One region of the Gorillibacterium terrae genome, then DNA from elsewhere that is predicted to be linked to it. Evidence: riboswitches for the same ligand, from Rfam matches in the RefSeq annotation. Region 1 holds a riboswitch; the other holds the start of a gene.
What was found. A riboswitch is a leader RNA that binds a small molecule or an ion and turns the genes downstream of it on or off. The one in region 1 is predicted to bind glycine.
Positions count from the first base shown of each region.

Region 1 (7,571 bases):
GCCTGGTCCTGCTCGGTCATGGGCAGATAGCGGTGCTTCATTTCGCCGCCTCCTTTCGGGTTCGTTTGTAGAAGGGAAGGCCGATCACAACGGCCTTCAACCGTTTGCCGCGGATCTCGATCCAGAGCTCCGTTCCCGGCTCGGCGGAGTCCGCCTTCACCAGAGCCAGCCCCAAGTCCCGCTTGAGGCTCGGAGAGCGGGTGCCGGTCGTCACTTCGCCGATCCGTTCGGCCGACTCCTCCGGTCCCGCGTACAGCGGGTAATGCGGCCGGGGAATGCCGCGGTCGACCATCTCGATGCCGACCATCCGGCGCGGAACGCCCGCTTCCTTCTGCCGCGCCAGCGCTTCGCGGCCGATGAAGTCGCCCTTGTCCAGCTTGACGAAGCGGGCGAGCCCCGCCTCAAGCGGCGAGATAGCCGCGGATAGCTCCTGCCCGTACAGCGAGAGCCCCGCCTCGAAGCGCAGCGTATCGCGCGCCCCGAGGCCGATGGGGATAAGGCCTTCCGGTTTTCCGGCTTCGAGCAGCCCCCGCCACAGCGCCGGGGCGTCCGCGGCATCCGCGTACAGCTCGAAGCCGTCCTCGCCGGTGTAGCCCGTGCGCGAGACGAGCGCCTTCACGCCGCAGACTTCCGTTTCCGCGAGGAAGGTGAAGGGTCTCAGCGCGGACAATTCCGTCGGATCGGCTGCAACCTTGGCGATGATCCGGGCGGCAAGCGGTCCTTGCAGCGCCAGGAGCGCCGTCTCGGCGCTTCGGTCCGTCAGCGTCACGCCGTCCGCCAGATGCCGGTTCAGCCATTCCAGGTCTTTTTGCAAATTCGCCGCGTTCAGCACGAGCAGGTAGCGCCCGGCCTCGATGCGGTAGACCAGCAGATCGTCCACCGTGCCGCCGTCCTCGTAGCACATCAGGCTGTACTGGGCGGAGCCGTCGGCGAGCTTCGCCACGTCGTTGACGGTAAGCTTTTGCAGCCAGGCCTCGGCCGCATCGCCGCGGACCTCGACCTCGCCCATGTGGGAGACGTCGAACAGGCCGGCTCGCTCCCGGACGGCGTCATGCTCCGCCTGAATGCCGGAGAACTGCACGGGCAGCTCCCAGCCGCCGAAGTCGATCGTGCGGGCGCCTTCCGTCTCCGCGTAGAGCGGGTATAACGGGGTTTGCTTGAGTACGGTCATTCCTTCTCACCTCTCGCTGAACTGGTCGAATGGGGAATATCCGGCTTCTCCGCCTCGCCGCTTTTTCGCAGGCCTCCCGGTGGAGCGGCCCGGAACCAAAAAAGGACAGAAGCGAAAAGCGGACAGCTTCCCCTTGGGAAACCGTGCTTTTCCTCTGTCCTTTGTACCTGAGAGTTACCTTGGCCCGGAAGCGGTGCGCTTCTGCGGCAAGTTTCCCCTTGGGTGTCCCGCGCGGGCGGGCGCTCTCCAGAGACGCGTCCGGCAATGGTCCTTTTGCCTGAGAGATTCACCTGGCGGCTTACTCCTTCGGCGTTACCGTAAGTCTAGGTAATCTCTCCCATTGCGTTCATCCGCTGTGCTGTATGATGTTTGTCGCATTTGTGAACTCCTCACTCCATTAATAAGCGAAAAAACCGGCCGTGTCAAGATAACTTCCACTAAATCCGCTGCCCCGGACTGCCCCATTGACAGGCCCGGCACCGATCCGGTACTTTTAATACGTATGCCGCATGTGCGGCGCGGGTTACCTACCCAGCCTTTTCCCCGGAGGGGCGAAAAGAGCATGATCAAAGCGAGGGTCTTTCCATGAGCGAAGTGAAAGCGGATTTGCTGTACAGCGAAGAGCATGAATGGGCGGCAAAAGGCGCAGCGCGCACGGTGCGGATCGGCATTACCGATTTTGCCCAGAGCCGTCTCGGAGACATCGTGTTCGTCGAGCTTCCCGAGCTGGGCGCGAAGACGTCGGAGGGAGACAGCCTCGGCACGATTGAATCGGTCAAGACCGTATCCGATCTGTATTCTCCGGTCGGCGGAACGGTCGTCAAGCTGAACGAGGCGCTGATCGACCAACCCGAGCTGGTCAATTCGGACCCGTACGGAGCTGGCTGGATCGTCGAGCTGGAAGTCGACGGCGAACCGGACGACGCCTTGTCCAAGCTGCTGAACGCCGAGCAGTACGAAGCCCTCATCGCCGATCAGGCGTAAGAAGAGCGCAGGAACGATTCCATCAAGCGCCCGGCCCATGCCCGTCCCGGACTGTCCGGGGGGTGGGCGGGCGCTATTTGGCATGGCGGACGGACATGCGGACAGCGGCGGCATCTCAGCGAATTCTAATCCGGCGTTAACGCCGTTCTCATGCGTCTGCGGTAGTCTGATGGGGAAAGGGGCACCGCGGATGGACCATATTCTGATCATTGAAGATGAAAAGCCGCTCTCCCGGCTCCTGGAGCTGGAGCTCGGCCATGCCGGTTACGGCACCGAGACGGCGTTCGACGGGCGAACGGGTCTGGAGCTGGCGCTCGCGAACGAGTATGCCTGCATTCTGCTCGACCTGATGCTGCCCGGCCTGAGCGGGATGGAAGTATGCCGCCGCATCCGGCAGGTCAAAGGAACGCCGATCGTCATGCTGACGGCCCGCAGCAGCGTGTTCGACAAGGTGAACGGGCTCGATTGCGGCGCGGACGATTATGTGGCAAAGCCGTTCGATATGGAGGAGCTGCTGGCTCGGCTCAGGGCGGTCGGCCGGCGAAACGGGCAAGCGGCGCAGACGCTCTTGCGGGCGGGCGAACTGACGCTCCATGCCGAGAGCCGGCTGGTCAAGCAAGCGGGACGGACGGTCGAGCTGTCGGTGCGCGAGTTCGATCTGCTGCATTGCCTGATGAGAAATCAGAACCGCGTGCTCACCCGCGATCTGTTGTTGAATCAGGTGTGGGGAACGGAGTTTGACGGCGGCACGAACGTGGTCGACGTCTACATCCGCTACCTGCGCGCCAAGCTGGAGGACGGCGGCAGGCCGAAGCTGATCCATACGGTTCGAGGCGTCGGCTACAGCCTTCGGGAACCGGAGGAGGAGGGCGCATGACCTTCACCCGCAAAACCGTTCTGCTGCTGACCGCGGTCACGGCCGCCGTGCTGCTCGCCTCGAACCTGTTCGTCTACGTCACCTACAGCCGCTGGACTCAGACCAATCAAATGAAGGTGCTGAGCGCGGAGTTAAATGAGATGGAGCAGCGGATTCAGGATATCCGCTTCCTGCCGAATTTGCTTCGCTTCGGCAGTCTGGAGCAGCCGATCAAGCCCGATCTCTCCAGCCTGGAGGCGGCGCTCGGCTCCGGTCAAGCGCTCCGGCTCGCGACCGAATCCGGGCGGCTGCTCGCGGAGACCGGCGACGGGGCGGAGCGGCTCGGCCGCCTGCCCGACTCGGCCGGGGGGGCCGGCCGCATCCGGCTGGACGGCGTCGAGATTGCCTACGTCCAGAAGACGATCACCCTGCTGTCGGCGGGCAAGGTACGCCTGCAACTGCTTCAACCTGCGGGCCGCGACGATGCGTCGCTCGCGCAGATCGGCAAGCTGCTGCGCGTGGCCACCGTCCTCGGCATTCTGGCCGCGGCGGCCGGAGCGCTGTTCGCCGCCCGGCGGACGATTGCGCCGGTGAAACGGATGACGGACCGCGTGCGCCGCATCGACGGCGGTCGGCTGTCCGGCGCCGATCGGCTGGAGCTGCCGCCCGCCCGCGACGAGATCCGCGAGCTGGCCGTCACCTTCAATCGGCTGCTCGACCGCATCGACGAGGCGATGGAGCGGGAGCGCCGGTTCGTGGCCGACGCCTCCCACGAGCTGAAGACGCCGCTCGCCGCGATCGAAGGCCATGCGCAGCTCCTCCGCCGCTGGGGCAAGGAGAAGCCGGAGGTGCTGGACGAGTCGCTCGGCTATATCGTCGGCGAGACCGAGCGGATGAAGAAGCTGTCGCGCCAGCTCCTCCTGCTGGCCGAGCTGGAGGAACGGGCGCGGTCGGAGGGCGGCCGAGGTGAAGCGGACAGCCGGCCGCTCGGGGGAAGCGACGCTGGTGCGGCCGGAGCGGGTGTGGAGGCAGCTGCCGCAGGTACCGGAAGCGCTGCGGTGGATATGAAGGCAGCGTCGGACGAAGGGAGCCCGGCGGCAGAATGGACGGCCGGAGCGGGATCTTCCCGCTCCGAAGTGGCCGGAGTGGCTGGAGCCGCCGGAGCTGCCGGGTCCGCCGGAGCTATAGAAGCGGCCGAAGCCGCCGGAACGACTGGAGCTACCGGAGCCACCGGAACCTTTGGAGCCGCTGGAACGGCCGAAGCCACTGGAGCCGCCGGAGCCGTTCGGGCCGCCGCCAATCCGGGCGGCGCGAGCCCAGCAACGGACGCGGCCGCGCTGGTGCGCGGTCTGGTCCGCGAAGGAGCGTTGCTGTACCCCGCCCTGCGGGTCGCCTGCGTCGGCGCCGACGAGCCGCTGCCGGTCCGGGTACCGGCGTTCGAGCTGGAGCAAGCCGTCCGGAACGTGCTGGTCAACGCGCTTGAGTACACGCCGGAGGGCGGCTCCGTTCAGGTCTCCGCTTGCCGCGAAGCCGGCCATGCGATCCTGGCGGTGACGGACACCGGCCCCGGCATCCCCGCCGACGAGCTGCCGCATCTCTTCGAGCGGTTCTACCGCTCGGACCCGTCGCGCAGCCGCGAGCGGGGAGGGACCGGCCTCGGCCTCGCCATCGTCAAGCGCATCGCCGATACCTACGGCGGCTCCGTCCGGTTGAAGAGCGGGCCGGGCCGGGGAACGACGGCGGTGCTCGTCTTTCCGCAAGCCGATTGACGCACGGCTGCGGAACGCCTTCCGGCTGCATAACGCGAGGCTGAAGAACGCCTTCCCGCCGCAAAACGCCTGCTGCGGAACGCCTTCCGGCTGCATAACGCGAGGCTGAAGAACGCCTTCCCGCCGCAAAACGCCTGCTGCGGAACGCCTTCCGGCTGCATAACGCGAGGCTGCATAACGCCTTCCCGCCGCAAAACGCCTCCTGCGGAAACGTCTTCCGACCGCTGACGCACGGCGCGGAACGCCTTCCCGCCGCATAAGGTCCGCTCCGCGGCTTGGGCCCCGCTTGTAACTGACCGTCCTCGCTCCCGCCTGCGGAATGCCTTGTTCGGGCATCCCGATGAACAGAGTCCGTCCCGCCGAACATGACGGCAAACGAATAGCTCCCATTCCCTCACGAACCGGTTCATTTCGAATCGGTCAGTGAGGTTTTTCATAGTGAAAGGGTTCTCTTTTTCGAAAAAGTAAGTGAAAACTTTCACTTTAAGTCCACATCCCCTTCCGGCCTCCGGTGCTATACTTGTCACGACTAGCGAACGAAACCTCCGAAACCGGGAGGCTGGAGGTATGCCGAATGGTCTTATCCGTATGCGTGGGAAGCTCATGCCACCTGCGCGGCTCTTACTCGATCATCCATGAATTTCAGCAGCTGATCCGCGAGCACGGCCTGGAGGACCGGGTCACGCTGCAAGCCAATTTCTGCGCCGGACGCTGCCAGAAGGCGGTCGCCGTCAAGGTAGACGGGGATTCCTGCTTTGAACTGGATTCGACGGACGTGGACGGCTTTTTTGCCGATTATGTGCTGGGGGCGCTGAACCCATGACCCCCGACCCCAACCGCTCCGCCGCCCACGCTTCTCCTTCCGGACTGGTCCGGTCCTCGGAAGCCAATTGCAAAAACTGTTACCGCTGCATCCGCAACTGTCCGGTCAAGGCCATCCGGTTTAAGGGCAACCAGGCCGATGTGATGGACACCTGCATTGCCTGCGGCCAGTGTATCCGCGAGTGCCCGCAGCGGGCGATGCACGTCCCCGGCGACGCCGCCCGGGCAAGCGTGCTTCTCCGCTCGGGCGAGCGGGTCGCCGTAAGCCTCGCGCCGTCGCATGTCGCCTACGAGCACAAGCCCGGCATGCTGAGAGCCCGGCTCCGGGAGCTCGGCTTCTCCGAGATTCGGGAAACGGCCGAGGCGGCCGAGGTCGTCTCCGAGCTTTACTTGCAGCAATTTCAACGCAACCGCCGTTTGATTACGACCGCCTGCCCGGTCGTGGTCGAGCTGATCGAGCGCGACTATCCGCAGCTGCTTCCGCTGCTCGCGGGGTACGACTCGCCGATGGTTGCCCATGCCAAGCTGCTGAAGGCGATGGACCCCTCCCTCCGGGTGGTCTTCGTCGGGCCTTGCTATGCCAAGAAAAAGGAAGCGATGGCCCATCCCGGCCTGCTCGACGCCGTGCTCACCTTCGATGAGCTCGCGGATCTTGAAGCGGACGAAACGCTGTCCGGCGCTGCCGGTTTGAACTTTTCAGGCGTTTTGAAGGCTCGGAGCGCTTCGCCCGCGGAGCCGCCGCCCGCGAGGGACGCGGAGGAACGCGAGCAGCCCGCCCGCTCCTATCCGGTGGAGAACGGCGTGATCGCGGCCACCTTCGCTGGGCAGGAGCCGCCCGAATTCCACCGGGCCTATTCGGGGATCGACTTATGCAAGGCGGTCCTAAGCCGGTTGAATCCCGACGAGGGCTCGTTCTTTCTCGAGCTGAACGCCTGCAGCGGCGGCTGCGTGAACGGACCGGTCTCGGGCGAAGCTTGCGGCCTTCTGGAGAAGGAGGCGCGCGTCCGCCGCCACCGGCTTGCTCCCGCCCCGGCTTCGCGGCTGCCCCGGCTCCCGGCGGAGGCGTTCGTCCGCCGCTTCACCGACCGGCGCGTCCGCCGCGCTGTCCATTCCGAGGAAGCGATCCGCGAGGTGCTGGAGAAGTTCGGCAAGCATGATCCGGCGGACGAGCTGAACTGCGGCGCGTGCGGCTATTCCTCCTGCCGGGATAAGGCGGAGGCCGTGCTGGAAGGCAAGGCCGAGCTGAACATGTGCATGCCGTTCATGCAGGCCAAGGCGGAGTCGCTGTCCAACGTCATCATCGACAAGACCCCGAACGCCATTCTTGCCGTCAGCGAGGACCTGATCGTGCAGGAGGCGAACGAGGCGGCTTGCCGGTTTTTCGACAGCAATGCGCGGGAGATGGTGGACGTTCCGGTGGAGCTGTTCGTCGATCTCGAGGCCGTTCCGTTTACCAAGACGGAGAAGATCATGAACAAGGTCTATTTTCCCGATCGGAAAAAGACGGCGATGGTGACCATGACCTACCTGCCGGACTTTCGCTTCTACCTGCTCGTGCTGACCGATCTCACCGAGCGCGAGCTGGAGCAGGAAAAGCTGCAGCGGCTGAAGGAAGAAACGATCGAGATGGCCCAGAACGTCATCGACAACCAGATGCGGGTCTCCCAGGAGATCGCCAGCCTGCTCGGGGAGACGACCGCCGTCACCAAGGTCACGCTCACCAAGATGAAACGGCTGATCGCGCGGGATTAACCCGCGGGAGATCCGCAAGCGAGGAGGCTTATCCGATGCAAAAGGACCGGCTGCTGGCCGAGGTGGGCTTCGCCAGCCTGATCAAAAAGGGGGAGGAGCTGTGCGGCGACAAGGTAAATGTCGTTCCTTGCGAGGACTCGACCATCGTCGTGCTTGCCGACGGCCTCGGCAGCGGGGTGAAGGCCAATATTCTGGCGACGCTCACCTCGAAGATCGC
Region 1 covers NZ_JBPPGI010000002.1:71,549-79,119, forward strand. The annotation lists gene gcvPA (aminomethyl-transferring glycine dehydrogenase subunit GcvPA) at 1-41, opposite strand, end outside; gene gcvT (glycine cleavage system aminomethyltransferase GcvT) at 38-1,171, opposite strand; glycine riboswitch at 1,324-1,423, opposite strand; glycine riboswitch at 1,427-1,521, opposite strand; gene gcvH (glycine cleavage system protein GcvH) at 1,757-2,155, shown strand; gene ACSEXS_RS10535 (response regulator transcription factor) at 2,346-3,032, shown strand; gene ACSEXS_RS10540 (sensor histidine kinase) at 3,029-4,780, shown strand; gene ACSEXS_RS10545 ((2Fe-2S) ferredoxin domain-containing protein) at 5,355-5,603, shown strand; gene ACSEXS_RS10550 ([Fe-Fe] hydrogenase large subunit C-terminal domain-containing protein) at 5,600-7,354, shown strand; gene ACSEXS_RS10555 (SpoIIE family protein phosphatase) at 7,390-7,571, shown strand, end outside.

Region 2 (7,571 bases), on a different contig from region 1:
ATCCCCTTCGTCGACTCCGTGCAGCAATTCCCTCCGCCGTTCCTGGAACACCGAGCCTTCCGCGATCCGTAGGTTATAGGTCTTCTCCAGGTACGCCGCAAACTCCGTTTTTACCGATTCTTCCGCCTTGTCGCCGGCCTGATGGGCGCCGATCGGAACACAGCCCGAGAGCAGGCTGAAGGCCATGAGCAAAAACAAGGCTCCTCGTCTCGTTCGGTTCATGGATTCCTCCCCTTATGCTGCCGTTGTCTCCGGCCCAGGCTTACTGCCATTCCTCTGCCGGAGAATCTTTCGGTATTATAGCAAACCGACTCTCCCATTTGAAATTTCTTCCGCCCCCGATATCCGGGAGAAGGGCCGGGCCATGGAGGAATTATTCCATTGTCGCGGAGAAACGTTCACAGAACGTTCACTTATGAAAGCGGGGAGGACCTCGTTACAATGGACAAAGTCTCTTGAAAAAAAGGAGGATTTCGATCATGTCGAACCCGATGCATGCCGAGACCCGCTTGCCGAGAAACGGCAAAGAGGGGATTCTGTTTGGTTTGATTGTCTCTATTCTGTCCGTCAATACCATTGCGCCCGTCATCACCGGGCTGGAGCTCGGCTTCAGCAAAGCAGTCTATTGGAATACGCTAAAAATCATCCCGTTCATGTGGATCATCGTCCTTCTGTCCGTGCGTTTCCTGGCCGGACCGATCGTGGGCAGGGTTCTGCCGAGGTTCCTCAAGCCGACCGATGGGTTTGCCGTCCGGGTGCTGATGACCATCGTGCTGAACGTCACCGTGTTGTCCCTGTGGATGTCGATCATCGGCACCTGGGTGGGCATGCGGGAGATCAGCCTGCATCCGTTTCAGAATTTCCTGCATATCTGGCCGCGGAATTTTGGTGTCGCCTTCTGGATCGAGATGCTGTTTGCCCAGCCGATTGCCCGTTGGGGGATGAAGATGCTGCACGCCCGGCAGGACCGGCAAGCGCTTCGGGCGGTTCGCTCCGATTCGTAACTCTGGAGCGGGTCCGAAGCGTTTTTTTGCAGCCCGATCACTTAGTCCGATGACCGAATGGAATCCATATCATTGACATATTCTCGCATCAGGCTTACGATGGGACACATCGAAACATCTCACCCGACAACCGAATACGAAAAAAGCAGGCTATGAATGCTATGGGTTCACTATAGCAGGAGCGGCTTCTGGAGAGACCGCGGGCATCCGCGGCGCCGAAGGGTTCACAATCTCAGGCAAAAGGACAGAAGAGTGCGGATTCAAGCAGGGTTGGCGGAGCCATGTTCGCCCTTCCTTTCGATCCGTTATTCTGACGCACCCGGAGATTGGAGTCCATCCAATCTCTTTTTTTGTTGAGTGTGCGGGACGGGTTTCGAACAAAAAGGGGGCTTGCGCTTTGGCACAGCAAGAATTAAAACGGGAATTGGAAAACAGACACGTTCAACTCATTGCCATCGGCGGTACGATCGGCACAGGATTGTTTCTGGGCTCGGGCCGGGCGATCCAGCAGGCGGGGCCGTCGATCGTCCTCGCCTACCTGATCGTGGGCATTGCGGTGTTCTTCGTCATGCGGGCGCTGGGAGAACTCCTGCTGTCCAAGGCAGGGTACCAGTCGTTCACCGACATTGCCGAGGACTACCTGGGGCCGCGGGCGGCCTTCGTCACCGGCTGGACCTACTGGTTCTGCTGGATCATGACGGCGATGGCCGACGTGATCGCGGTTGGAGTATATGTGCGGTATTGGTTCGCGATTCCGCAGTGGGTACCGGCCATCGTCTGCCTGGTCATCTTGCTTGCGCTTAATCTGCTCACGGTCAAGAACTTCGGCGAGCTGGAATTCTGGTTCGCCCTCATCAAGGTTGTGACGATTCTCGCCTTGATTGCGATTGGGGCGGTTCTGCTCGTGATCGGCTTCCATACCGATGCGGGGAAGGTGACGCTCACGAACATCTGGGGGCACGGCGGACTCTTCCCGAACGGAGTCACCGGCTTCCTGCTCTCCTTCCAGATGGTGGTGTTCGCCTTCGTCGGCGTAGAGCTGGTCGGCGTATCGGCGGCGGAGACGGCCAACCCCGAGAAGAACATCCCGTCGGCGATCAACAAGATCCCGCTGCGCATCCTGTTCTTCTACGTGGGGGCGATCCTCGCCCTCCTGTGCATCAATCCCTGGACCGAGCTCAGCCCGGCGGAGAGCCCGTTCGTCAAGACGTTCACCCTGGTCGGCATTCCGATTGCCGCCGGGATCATCAACTTCGTCGTGCTCACCTCCGCCGCCTCCGCCTGCAACAGCGGCATGTTCTCGACGAGTCGGATCCTCTATAACCTGAGCCGCAACGACCAGGCTCCGGTCGCCTTCGGCAAGCTCAACCGCAATCACGTACCCCGCAATGCGCTGGCCGTCTCCACGCTGGTGCTGTCCGGAGGAGCGCTGCTCAGCAAGCTGATTCCGGGGCAGGCCTTCGGCATCGTGACCACGATCAGCGCGATCTGCTTCATCTGGGTTTGGGGGATCGTATTGGTCTGCCATATTCGTTATAAGCGGACGAACCCGCAGCTTCAAGCGAAATCGACGTTCAAGGCTCCCCTCACGCCCTTCGTCAATTACGCGGTGTTGGCGCTGTTCGCCGGGATTCTGGCGATTATGCTGTTCGCCTCCGAGACGCGCCCGGCCCTGCTGCTCACCCCGCTCTGGTTTGTGCTGCTGTACGCCCTGTACGCGGTTCGGCGACGGAAGGTGCGGCTGCCGCTGAGCGAGGGAGCGGTTCAGGAAGGATAGGGATCAGGAATTCCCTGTGCCATAGAGGGAATGGAAGGGTTTTCCTTCCCGAAAGTCGAATAGGATTGAGGACTTTCAGGAGGGGAAGGGGTTGCTTGCGATGACGGGCCAACCTGTAGTTCTGGTGTTGGGCATGGTTCATTTTCAGCAGATGGAGGATATCCGAGAGCCGCACCGGCAGGCGGAAATCCGGGAGCTGATCGATCGGCTTGCCGAGTTTCAGCCGACCAAGATCTGCGTGGAGCAGGTGGCGGAGCGCCAGCGGGAGCTGGATGCGGAGTACCGGCAGTACCGGGAGGAAGAAGGCGAGCTGCCGGCGAACGAAATTCAGCAGATCGGCTTCCGGCTGGCACACCGCTTGGGCCATGAACGGGTGTACGCGACCGACTGGATGGATCTCGATCCGGAGGACATCGAGCGGTTAAAGAAGGGCTTCGAAGAAGCGGAGCGCAAGCAGCCTGAGCTGGTGCGGGAATCGCAGGAGTGGATCGAGCAGCGGCTCCAGAGTCACTTCAAGCCGGGAACCGTGCTGGAGATGATCCGCCAGAATAACGACGAAGCGTTCAACCGGCGGGATCACCAATACTACATTCGGTACCGGGCCCGAATGGGCGAATATCCCGATTACGTGGGCCCCTTCTGGCTGCGCTGGTGGTACCGGCGGAACCTGACCATATACGCCAATGTCGCCCGCCTCGCCGAAGCGGACGACCGGCTGCTGGTCTTATACGGCAGCGGCCACAATTACCTGCTGAAGCAGTTCATCCGGGAGAGCGAGCTATTCGAGCTGGAGCCGGTTGACGCCTACTTGAAGTAAACGTTATATAGCAAAAGGAACCGGAGAACGCCCCCGCTCCATCGGCGGAGATGCGTTCCGGTTCCTTTTTAAATTTACGTCCGCTCTACGAATTCCTGGACATCCTCGGCAATCAGCGCGAGTGCTTCACGCCAGAAGTCCCGAGAGTGGACGTCCATGTCCAGCAGCAGGGCCGCCTCGCGGATCGTCGCCGTGCCGGTAGCGGCCAGGAAGCCGCGGTACCGTTCGGCAAATCCGCTCTCCCGCTTCTTATACTGCGCGTACAGCCCTTTGGAGAAGAGCAGTCCAAACGAATAGGGGAAATTCAGATATTCGTTGCCGGCCATGTAATACCCGGCTTTGCTGATCCATTGGTACGGCGAGAGGGAGTCCAGGTCCACGCTGGTCCCGTAGGCCTCGGTCATCGCTTCGAGCAAGAGGCGATTCAATTCCTCCACGGAGAAGGGGCCGGACCTCCGGCGTTCGTACAGCCGGCTTTCAAACCGATACCGGGCGTAGAAATCGACCAGATAATAGGCCGTATCGGACAGCGTCCGCTCCAGCAGGGCAATCGCGTCCTCGGCTCCGGCGCGCCCAAGCAGTTCCCGGTGAATCAAGCTCTCGCAGAAGATCGACGCCGTCTCCGCAATGGGGATCGGATAGTCGGTGTTCAGCATTGTCTGCCCGGCCAGGCAGCGGCTGTGATAAGCATGGCCGATCTCATGCGCCAGCACGCTGATGTCGACCGGACGCCCAGTGAAGCTGGCGAGGATCCGGCTTTCGCCGAGCGGGAAGAGGTCGACGCACATCCCGAAGTTCCCCTTGCCGCTGCGCGGTTCGGCATCGATCCAGCGCCGTTCGAACACCATGCGGGCGAAGCCGCCCAGCTCGCCGCTGAACCGATCGAACCCGGACGCGATGAGGTCGGCCGCTTCCGAATAGGGAATCCCGCCGTCCTGCTCAACGCCCAGCGGCGCAAACACGTCAGGGAAGGGCAGCGGGCCGGAATGGCCAAGCAGCTCGGCCTTGCGGGTGTAATAGCGCCGGAGCAGAGGCAGGCTTTCCTCGACGGCCGCCAGCATCGCTTCCAGCGTTTCCCGGTCCATCCGGGAAGCGGCCAGCACTTTCTCGAGCGGCGAAGTATACCCTCTCAGCTCAGAGAGGGCCAACGCTTCGCCGGATAAGGCGCTGAGGCAGGCCGCGCACGTCTCTGCCACGCTCGTGCAGGCCTCCTGCTCCGCCCGGGCAGCAGCCAGGCGGACGGCCGCATCCGCGTCATAGGCCAGATTCCGCAGCTCCGCCAAGGACAGACGCTGTGTCTTGCCGTCCACATCGAGCTCCACCCGCAGCGTGGCGGAGGTTTTTCGGTACAACCGTTCCCAGGCCTTGGAACCGGTCTGCCTCATCCGGGCAATGGCGGCCTCCGCTTCTTCGCCGAGCCGATGGCGCGTCTGCTCCAGCAGCTCCCGCAGATAGAAGCGATGCTTCGCCAAGTATTCCGAGGAATTCAGCAACGATTCCACGCTTCCGAGGGTGGACACCCATTCGCGAAAGCCGGCGAGTCCCTCCTCGGCCAGCGCTGCGGTTGCTTCCAGCTCGTCCATCGTATTCGCCGCTTCTTCATCGCCGTCTGCGCTGTATCTTAATTCCGCATAGCCGAACAGGCAGAGATACACCTTCTTAAAGGCATTTAATCGTTCCAAGAAAGCTTCCATGACCCCGGCGGGGTCCGGCTCGCCGTGCGGCGGAGCGGACCATCCTCGTAATTCGGCGGCCAAGCTTCCGGCCAACTCCCGGTCCGCCCGGAATTTCTCCGATTGAAACCCGGGGTAGATGCTGTCCAATTCCCACGTCAATTCCATCTTAACCTCTCCTTGTTGCCATCAGGCTTTTTTTTGCAGAACAGTCAGGGTAATTAGCCACACTCACATGCTCACACCTCATCGGCTTAAGGTTAAGGGATGGTCCCAGGAATCGCGCGGGAACGGAAGGGAAGTCACGGGTTCATCGTCTGCCAGTCGCGCTTGGTCAGCAGGTAGCGGTGATAGGGTTCGTTGTCGATTTCTATAAGGACTCCACCCATTATCGCATGGGAGAGATCGAGCCTGTAAAGGGAGTTTCCTTACCAGCCAAACTTTCCAGGCCCTTCCCTTTCATCCATCCCGTCCTACGCAAAAAAGCCCCTATCCACCGGCAGCCGGAACCGTTAGACTGGAACGGAAACCGACTGCCGGGACAAGGGGGATAACCGATGGAGGATACCGAGAAGCAGCTGGAGCGTTGGGAAGCCGCGGTGAACAGGCTGCGGGCGGCCGGCAGTGTGTTCGCGGAGGAGGAAGCCCGCCTGCTGGTGTCGTCGACGCCGGATTCCGAGGAACTCGCCCGGCGCATCGAACGGAGAGCGGCCGGGATGCCGCTGGAATACATCCTCGGCTGGGCGGAATTCGGCGGCCTGCGGATCGAGGTCGATCCCGGCGTGTTCGTGCCCCGGCAGCGGTCCGTGTTCCTGGCGGACCTGGCGGCCGCATGGACGCGACCCGGGAGCGTCGTCCTTGACCTGTGCTGCGGCTCGGGGGCGTTGGGCGCCGTCCTGGCCACCCGATCCCGGCGGATAGAGCTGCACGCGGCGGATATCGACCCGGCCGCTGTGCGGTGCGCCCGCCGCAACCTCCGCTTCGCGCCGAGCACCGTGTACGAGGGGCATCTGTTCGACCCGCTGCCTTCCGAGCTTCGGGGCCGCATCGACGTGATCGTCGCCAATGCCCCCTACGTGCCGACCGCAGCCATCCCGCTCCTACCCGCGGAAGCGCGGCTTCATGAGGAGCGGACGGCGCTGGACGGAGGCGCCGACGGCCTCGACGTTCAGCGGCGGATCGCCGCCGAGGCTCCCCGCTGGCTGGCGAAGGGCGGCGCGCTGCTCATGGAGACGAGCGAGAGGCAGGCGCCGTTCACCGCCGCGCTGTTCGCCGAGGCGGGGCTCTCCCCCCGCCGGGTCCGCTCCGAGGAATGGGACGCGAGCGTAATCATCGGCGTCCAACCGGACGCCCCGTCCTAAGCGGAAGGCCGTTAGGAATAGGACCCTTCCTTCCGGACGGCTTTCCCCTCGGGTTCGGTCTGCCGCTTTTGCTTCATGGGCATGAGCAAGGTGACGATCAACGCCACGACGGAGAGAATCATCATGAAGGAATAGGCGTCGCTCGCTCCCGATATAGCGGCCAGGGACTTCAGGCGATTGGCTGCCATGGAAGGGTCCTTCAGCATCAGGGCAGCCGCGTGGCTTTTGGACTGGGCGGTAAAGATCGTGATGACGACCGCCGTCCCGATGGCCCCGGCGATTTGGCGCACGGTATTGTTGACGGCGGTGCCGTGGGTTCCGAGCTGCTTGGGCAGCGCATTGAGTGCGGCCGTACTGAGCGGCATGGTGATGAAGCTTAAGCCGATTCGCAGGATGATCGTACGCACCATTAAGTACAGGTACGTGGTCGAAGCGGAGAGATCGGTAACCGCCCACATGGAAGGGATAATCAGTACCAGCCCGACGATGAACAGCGGCTTCGCGCCGATGCGGTCGTACAGCTTGCCCGTGACCGGCGACATGAGCGCATTGACCAGGGCGCCGGGCATGAGGAGCAGCCCCGCCTCCAATACGGTAAACCCGCGGCCCTTTTGCAGATAGATCGGCAGCAGAATCATATCGGCGTACATCATCATCGTGACGATCACGTTAATCACCGAGGTAGCCGTGAAGATTTTGTTCTTGAAGACCGACAGGTTTAACAAGGGATCGTCCGACTTCACTTGGCGGAGGCAGAACAGGGCCGTAACCGCGACGCCAACCGTGAGCGACAGAATCACCACGGAATCGCCCCAGCCGTCGCTGCCTGCGCTGCTGAAGCCGTATAGAATCAAGCCGAATCCCACGGTGGAAAGCAGAACGCTCAGCACGTCAAGCTTCGTCTTCGATGTCTCCGACACATTCACCAGGTAGCGGTAG
Region 2 covers NZ_JBPPGI010000003.1:130,742-138,312, forward strand. The annotation lists gene ACSEXS_RS13230 (hypothetical protein) at 1-222, opposite strand, end outside; gene ACSEXS_RS13235 (DUF2798 domain-containing protein) at 492-1,004, shown strand; glycine riboswitch at 1,183-1,262, shown strand; gene ACSEXS_RS13240 (amino acid permease) at 1,402-2,781, shown strand; gene ACSEXS_RS13245 (DUF5694 domain-containing protein) at 2,882-3,598, shown strand; gene ACSEXS_RS13250 (M3 family oligoendopeptidase) at 3,673-5,439, opposite strand; gene ACSEXS_RS13255 (putative protein N(5)-glutamine methyltransferase) at 5,829-6,632, shown strand; gene ACSEXS_RS13260 (DHA2 family efflux MFS transporter permease subunit) at 6,644-7,571, opposite strand, start outside.
Region 2: it holds a riboswitch for glycine, as region 1 does, so the genes downstream of both, ACSEXS_RS13240 (amino acid permease) here and gcvT (glycine cleavage system aminomethyltransferase GcvT) in region 1, are expected to answer to the same signal.